Regions from separate parts of the Enterobacter sp. KBR-315C3_2022 genome, predicted to be linked through region 2. Evidence: predicted binding sites of a transcription regulator. Region 2 holds the regulator's gene; each other region holds the start of a gene.
The links. Region 2 encodes CRP, which controls carbon source genes, mostly activating them, when cyclic AMP is high. Its sites were predicted from a motif close to ATGTGANNNNNNTCACAT; they were not measured.
Positions count from the first base shown of each region.

Region 1: the regulator CRP is predicted to act here: its motif matches at 1,083-1,100, upstream of epd (erythrose-4-phosphate dehydrogenase).
Region 3: the regulator CRP is predicted to act here: its motif matches at 1,631-1,648, upstream of AB8804_RS05690 (ABC-F family ATPase).

Region 1 covers NZ_JBGKEB010000014.1:91,800-94,072, reverse strand. The annotation lists gene tkt (transketolase) at 1-937, shown strand, start outside; gene epd (erythrose-4-phosphate dehydrogenase) at 1,296-2,273, shown strand, end outside.
Region 2 covers NZ_JBGKEB010000020.1:47,443-49,715, reverse strand. The annotation lists gene AB8804_RS18365 (phosphoribulokinase) at 1-129, shown strand, start outside; gene AB8804_RS18360 (OsmC family protein) at 213-617, opposite strand; gene crp (cAMP-activated global transcriptional regulator CRP) at 927-1,559, shown strand; gene AB8804_RS18350 (YccS/YhfK family putative transporter) at 1,617-2,273, shown strand, end outside.
Region 3 covers NZ_JBGKEB010000003.1:267,181-269,453, forward strand. The annotation lists gene AB8804_RS05690 (ABC-F family ATPase) at 1-1,525, opposite strand, end outside; gene ldtB (L,D-transpeptidase) at 1,748-2,273, shown strand, end outside.

The DNA.
Region 1 (2,273 bases), on a different contig from region 2:
GTCTAAGATCGCCAGCCGTAAAGCGTCTCAGAATGCAATTGAAGCGTTCGGTCCTCTGCTGCCTGAGTTCCTCGGCGGCTCCGCTGACCTGGCGCCGTCTAACCTGACCCTGTGGTCCGGTTCTAAGCCAATCAACGAAGACACCGCGGGTAACTATATCCATTACGGCGTGCGTGAGTTTGGTATGACCGCCATTGCCAACGGTATCTCCCTGCACGGCGGTTTCCTGCCGTACACCTCTACCTTCCTGATGTTCGTTGAATACGCGCGTAACGCCGTGCGTATGGCCGCGCTGATGAAACAGCGTCAGGTGATGGTCTACACCCACGACTCCATCGGTCTGGGCGAAGACGGCCCAACTCACCAGCCGGTAGAGCAGGTGGCTTCCCTGCGCGTAACCCCGAACATGTCTACCTGGCGTCCGTGTGACCAGGTGGAATCCGCGGTGGCGTGGAAATACGGCGTTGAGCGTCACGACGGCCCAACCGCGCTGATCCTCTCCCGTCAGAACCTGGCGCAGCAGGAGCGTACTGAAGAGCAGCTGGCTAACGTCGCTCGCGGCGGCTACGTGCTGAAAGACTGCGCGGGTCAGCCAGAGCTGATCTTCATCGCCACCGGTTCTGAAGTTGAGCTGGCGGTGGCCGCGTGGGAAAAACTGACTGCCGAAGGCGTGAAGGCGCGCGTGGTCTCCATGCCGTCTACCGACGCATTCGACAAGCAGGATGCAGCCTACCGTGAATCCGTGCTGCCGAAAGCGGTTTCCGCTCGCGTGGCGGTTGAAGCGGGTATCGCTGACTACTGGTTCAAATACGTGGGCCTGAACGGCGCGATCGTCGGCATGACCACCTTCGGTGAGTCTGCTCCGGCAGAGCTGCTGTTCGAAGAGTTTGGCTTCACCGTTGAGAACGTTGTCGCTAAGGCGAAAGAACTGCTGTAATCACCGTTTTGCCCGGTGGCGCTTGCGCTTACCGGGCCTGCAAACGGCGCTAAAATGTAGGCCGGGTAAGCGCAAGCGCCGCCCGGCTTTTTTGTATCTGCTATTCCTGATTCCTGTAACGGCACTGTAAATTATTCCACCAAAAATGTGACGCAAGTCATATAGCTGTCTTATTGGTCTGGACAGACATTCCTTTTATTCCCCGATTCGCTTATTCTTGCTGAAGCGTTTCAGTCGATTAAATGTTCGACAAATGACCAATCAATCGCAGTTTGTGACAGGCAGGCATTCCCCTTCGGGCGTCGCTGGATTACTCTTTCAGCCACCTCACATTCAGGGAAAGCGTTGCAGGAGATCTATGACCGTACGCGTAGCGATTAATGGCTTCGGCCGCATCGGGCGCAACGTGGTTCGTGCTTTGTATGAATCCGGGCGTCGTGCGGAAATCACCGTGGTGGCAATCAATGAACTGGCGGATGCTACGGGCATGGCGCATTTGTTGAAATATGACACCAGCCATGGGCGCTTTGCCTGGGATGTTCGCCAGGAAAGAGACCAGCTTTTTGTCGGTGACGATGTGATTCGCGTGCTGCACGAGCCCGGCATAGAAGAGCTGCCGTGGCGTGAACTGGGCGTGGACGTGGTGCTTGACTGTACCGGCGCGTATGGCAACCGCGAACACGGTGAAGCGCATCTGGCCGCCGGGGCGAAAAAAGTGCTGTTCTCCCATCCCGGCAGTCACGACCTCGACGCTACCGTCGTTTACGGCGTAAACCACCTTGAGCTTCAGGCCGAACACCGCATCGTCTCCAACGCCTCCTGCACCACCAACTGCATTATTCCGGTCATTAAACTGTTAGACGATGCGTATGGCATAGAGTCCGGCACCGTAACCACGATCCACTCCGCCATGCACGATCAGCAGGTTATCGACGCCTATCACCCGGACCTGCGACGCACTCGCGCGGCGAGCCAGTCCATCATTCCGGTTGATACCAAACTCGCTGCGGGGATCACCCGTATTTTCCCGCAGTTTAACGACCGCTTTGAAGCGATTGCCGTGCGCGTTCCTACGATTAACGTCACCGCAATCGACCTCAGCGTTACCGTGAAGAAACCGGTAAAAGCCTGTGAAGTCAACATGTTGCTGCAAAAAGCGGCACAGGGTGCATTTCATGGTATAGTTGACTATACGGAATTACCGTTGGTCTCAGTAGATTTTAACCACGACCCGCACAGCGCCATTGTCGATGGCACACAAACGCGCGTGAGTGGTGCACACCTTATCAAGACGCTGGTCTGGTGTGATAACGAATGGGGCTTTGCTAACCGAATG
Region 2 (2,273 bases):
ATGCTGCAGGGCTCTTTCATTTCCCACATGAATACGTTGGTGGTGCCGGGCGGGAAAATGGGGCTGGCGATGGAGTTAATCATGACGCCGCTGGTACAGCGGCTGATGGAAGGGAAGCAGATCGCGTAGTTGTTGCCCGGTGGCGCTGCGCTTACCGAGCCTACGGTCGTGCTTTTGTAGGGCGGGTCAGCGAAGCGCCACCCGCCAAAAAATCACGCCGCGATCACTTCATACGAATGGGTAATATTCACCGCTTTCTCCAGCATGAGCGCCACTGAACAGTATTTCTCCGCAGAAAGGTCTACTGCCCGCGATACCGCCGCATCTTTTAGCTCTTTACCGGTGACGATAAAGTGCAGGTTGATGTGCGTGAACAGCCGCGGCGCCTCTTCACGACGCTCCGACGTCAGCTTAACCTCGCAGTTGGTCACGTCCTGACGGCCTTTCTGCAGGATAGACACCACGTCAATCGCGCTGCATCCGCCTGCCGCCATCAGCACCATCTCCATCGGGCTTGGCGCTTTATCGCCGGAGTTGCCGTCCATCAAAATCTGGTGGCCGGAAGCGGACTCGCCCAGGAAGGTTAACCCTTCAACCCATTTCACACGCGCTTGCATAATGATTAACTCCAACGTTGCATTTTTGGTGACAGATTACGCGTGCGTTACATTTCTCGCAACGGAAGGCGACCTGCATCATGCTGAAGCGAGACACCAGGAGACACGCGGCAAAAGCTATGCTAAAACACTCGGGATGCTACAGTAATACATTGACGTTACACATGTATGCAGAGGACATCAAACTTTACTGGCTGCGACACATTAGACGGCCGACTTCCCAGGTATGGGTAAGAATTCGATTGCAAACCCAGAGTCAGGATGCAACGTATGGCTCTGGAGACAGCTTATAACAGAGGATAACAGCGCATGGTGCTTGGCAAACCGCAAACAGACCCAACTCTCGAATGGTTCTTGTCTCATTGCCACATTCATAAGTACCCATCGAAGAGCACGCTGATTCACCAGGGTGAAAAAGCGGAAACGTTGTATTACATCGTTAAAGGCTCGGTGGCAGTGCTGATCAAAGATGAAGAAGGGAAAGAGATGATCCTTTCTTATCTGAACCAGGGCGATTTCATCGGTGAACTGGGCCTGTTTGAAGAAGGCCAGGAACGTAGCGCCTGGGTTCGTGCAAAGACAGCATGTGAAGTGGCTGAAATTTCTTACAAGAAGTTCCGTCAGCTGATCCAGGTTAACCCGGACATCCTGATGCGTCTTTCTTCCCAGATGGCGCGCCGTCTGCAGGTTACGTCGGAGAAAGTGGGTAACCTCGCCTTCCTGGACGTTACCGGCCGTATCGCGCAGACCCTGCTGAACCTGGCGAAACAGCCGGACGCGATGACCCACCCTGACGGCATGCAAATTAAAATTACCCGTCAGGAGATTGGTCAGATCGTCGGTTGCTCCCGCGAAACGGTGGGCCGCATCCTGAAAATGCTGGAAGATCAGAACCTGATCTCTGCGCACGGTAAAACCATTGTGGTTTACGGAACCCGTTAATTCCGGTCAAACGGCGTGCCACCGCAGGGTGTCACGCCGTTTTTGTCTCTATTCCCCATGTGGCGCAGGCTGATCTATCACCCGGAAGTTAACTACGCACTGCGACAAACGCTGGTGTTGTGCCTGCCCGTGGCCGTTGGCCTCATTCTTGGACATCTCCAGCAGGGGCTGCTGTTTTCCCTGGTGCCCGCCTGCTGCAACATTGCCGGGCTGGACACGCCGCACAAGCGCTTTTTCAAACGACTTATAATTGGCGGCTGCCTGTTTGCTGGCTGTAGCCTCGCCGTTCAGCTGCTGCTGGCGCGCGATATTCCGCTGCCGCTGATTTTAACCGTGCTGGCGATGACGCTCGGCGTCACCGCGGAAATCAGTTCCCTGCACGCGCGCCTGCTGCCCGCCTCGCTGATCGCCGCCATCTTCACCCTGAGCCTTGCGGGCAATATGCCGGTGTGGGAGCCGCTGCTGATCTACGCCCTCGGCACGCTGTGGTACGGCGTGTTCAACTGGTTTTGGTTCTGGCTGTGGCGGGAACAGCCGCTGCGCGAATCCCTGAGCCTGCTCTACGTGCAGCTGGCCGACTACTGCGAAGCCAAATACACCCTGCTCACGCAGCATACCGACCCGGAAAAATCCCTGCCGCCGCTGCTGACCCGCCAGCAGAAGGTGGTGGATCTCATCAGCCAGTGCTACCAGCAGCTGCACATGCTCGCCGCC
Region 3 (2,273 bases), on a different contig from region 2:
TAATTTCAATCACGCGGGTCGCCAGCGAGCTCACGAACTCACGGTCATGAGAAACGAAGATCAGCGTGCCCTGGTACATCTCCAGCGCCATGTTCAGCGATTCGATAGATTCCATATCCAGGTGGTTTGTGGGTTCATCCATCACCAGGATATTCGGTTTTTCCATCATCAGCTTGCCGAACAGCATGCGGCCTTTTTCACCACCGGAGAGCACTTTCGCGGGCTTTTTAATGTCGTCCTGGCTGAACAGCAGACGGCCCAGAATGCTGCGCACCGCCTGCTCGTCGTCGCCTTCCTGCTTCCACTGGCTCATCCAGTCGAAAACGGTCAGATCGTTTTCAAACTCGTACTCGTGGTCCTGCGCGTAGTAGCCAATCTGCGCGTTCTCGGACCACTTAACGGTACCGGTGTCCGGCTGCAGTTCACCGACCAGCGTTTTCAGCATGGTCGATTTACCCACGCCGTTCGCGCCGAGGATGGCAATCTTCTCGCCCACTTCCAGCAGCAGGTTAAAGTTTTTAAACAGCGGGCCGCTTTCAAAGCCTTTAGATAAGGCTTCCACTTCCAGCGCGTTACGGAACAGCTTCTTGTCCTGCTCGAAGCGGATGAACGGGTTCTGACGGCTGGAGGCCTTAACTTCGTCCAGCTTGATTTTGTCAATCTGGCGGGCGCGAGAGGTCGCCTGGCGCGATTTAGAGGCGTTGGCGCTAAAGCGGCTGACGAAGGACTGCAGGTCCGCGATCTGCGCCTTTTTCTTGGCGTTGTCGGCCAGCAGACGCTCGCGCGCCTGGGTCGCCGCCGTCATGTATTCGTCGTAGTTGCCCGGATACACGCGCAGCTCGCCGTAGTCCAGATCCGCCATGTGCGTACAGACCATGTTCAGGAAGTGACGGTCGTGCGAGATGATGATCATGGTGCTGTCGCGGTCGTTCAGCGTCTGCTCCAGCCAGCGGATGGTGTCGATGTCCAGGTTGTTCGTCGGTTCATCGAGCAGCAGAATGTCCGGGTTCGAGAACAGCGCCTGCGCCAGCAAAACGCGCAGCTTCCAGCCCGGCGCTACTTCGCTCATTGGCCCGTAGTGCTGTTCAACCGGAATGCCCACGCCCAGCAGCAGCTCGCCCGCACGCGCTTCCGCAGAGTAACCGTCCATTTCGCCGTACTGCGTTTCCAGGTCGGCAACCTTGTAGCCGTCCTCTTCGCTCATTTCAGCCAGCGCGTAGATGCGATCGCGCTCCTGCTTCACTTCCCACAGCTCGCCGTGCCCCATGATCACGGTGTCGAGCACGGTGAACTCTTCAAAGGCGAACTGATCCTGACGCAGCTTACCGATGCGCTCGTTAGGATCGAGCGACACGTTGCCGAGCGTCGGCTCCAGGTCGCCGCCGAGGATTTTCATAAAGGTGGATTTACCGCTACCGTTGGCGCCAATCAGGCCGTAACGGTTGCCGCCGCCAAATTTGACGGAAATGTTTTCGAACAGCGGCTTACTGCCAAACTGCATAGTGACGTTGCTGGTAACTAACACGGGGAGATTCCTGCGAAAAGTGTGATAAACGCGGCATTATGCCACAATTCCGAAATGAGATCCCGTGTTGCAGCCATCCACTAAACTTTAACAAATTCGAAAAAAATGTGATTTCGTACACATCTGAATTCCCTGTGGGCAGGAATGCACATATAATGCGCTCCCATCACAGATTCAGACTTCTCAACTAACCGCCAGAGTGGCAAAGATACCTCGCATAACATGAACATGAAATTAACAACGCTTTTTGCGGCGGCGTTAGCCGTAGTAGGTTTTTGCAAAACCGCTTCTGCGGTAACGTATCCTCTGCCGACAGACGGAAGCCGTCTGGTAGGTGAAAACCAAGTGGTGACGGTGCCGGAAGGCAACACCCAGCCGCTGGAGTATTTTGCCGCGCAGTATCAGCTCGGCCTGTCCAACATGCTGGAAGCGAACCCGGGCGTTGACCCGTACCTGCCTAAAGCGGGGACCGTGCTGAATATCCCTCAGCAGCTGATCCTGCCGGATACCGTTCATGAAGGTATCGTGATCAACAGCGCTGAAATGCGCCTGTACTACTACCCGAAAGGCACCAACACCGTGATCGTGCTGCCAATCGGTATCGGCCAGCTGGGTAAAGATACCCCGCTGAACTGGACCACCAAAGTTGAGCGTAAGAAAGCGGGCCCAACCTGGACGCCAACGGCCAAAATGCACGCGGAATACATCGCGGCGGGCGAGCCGCTGCCAGCGGTAGTTCCTGCTGGCC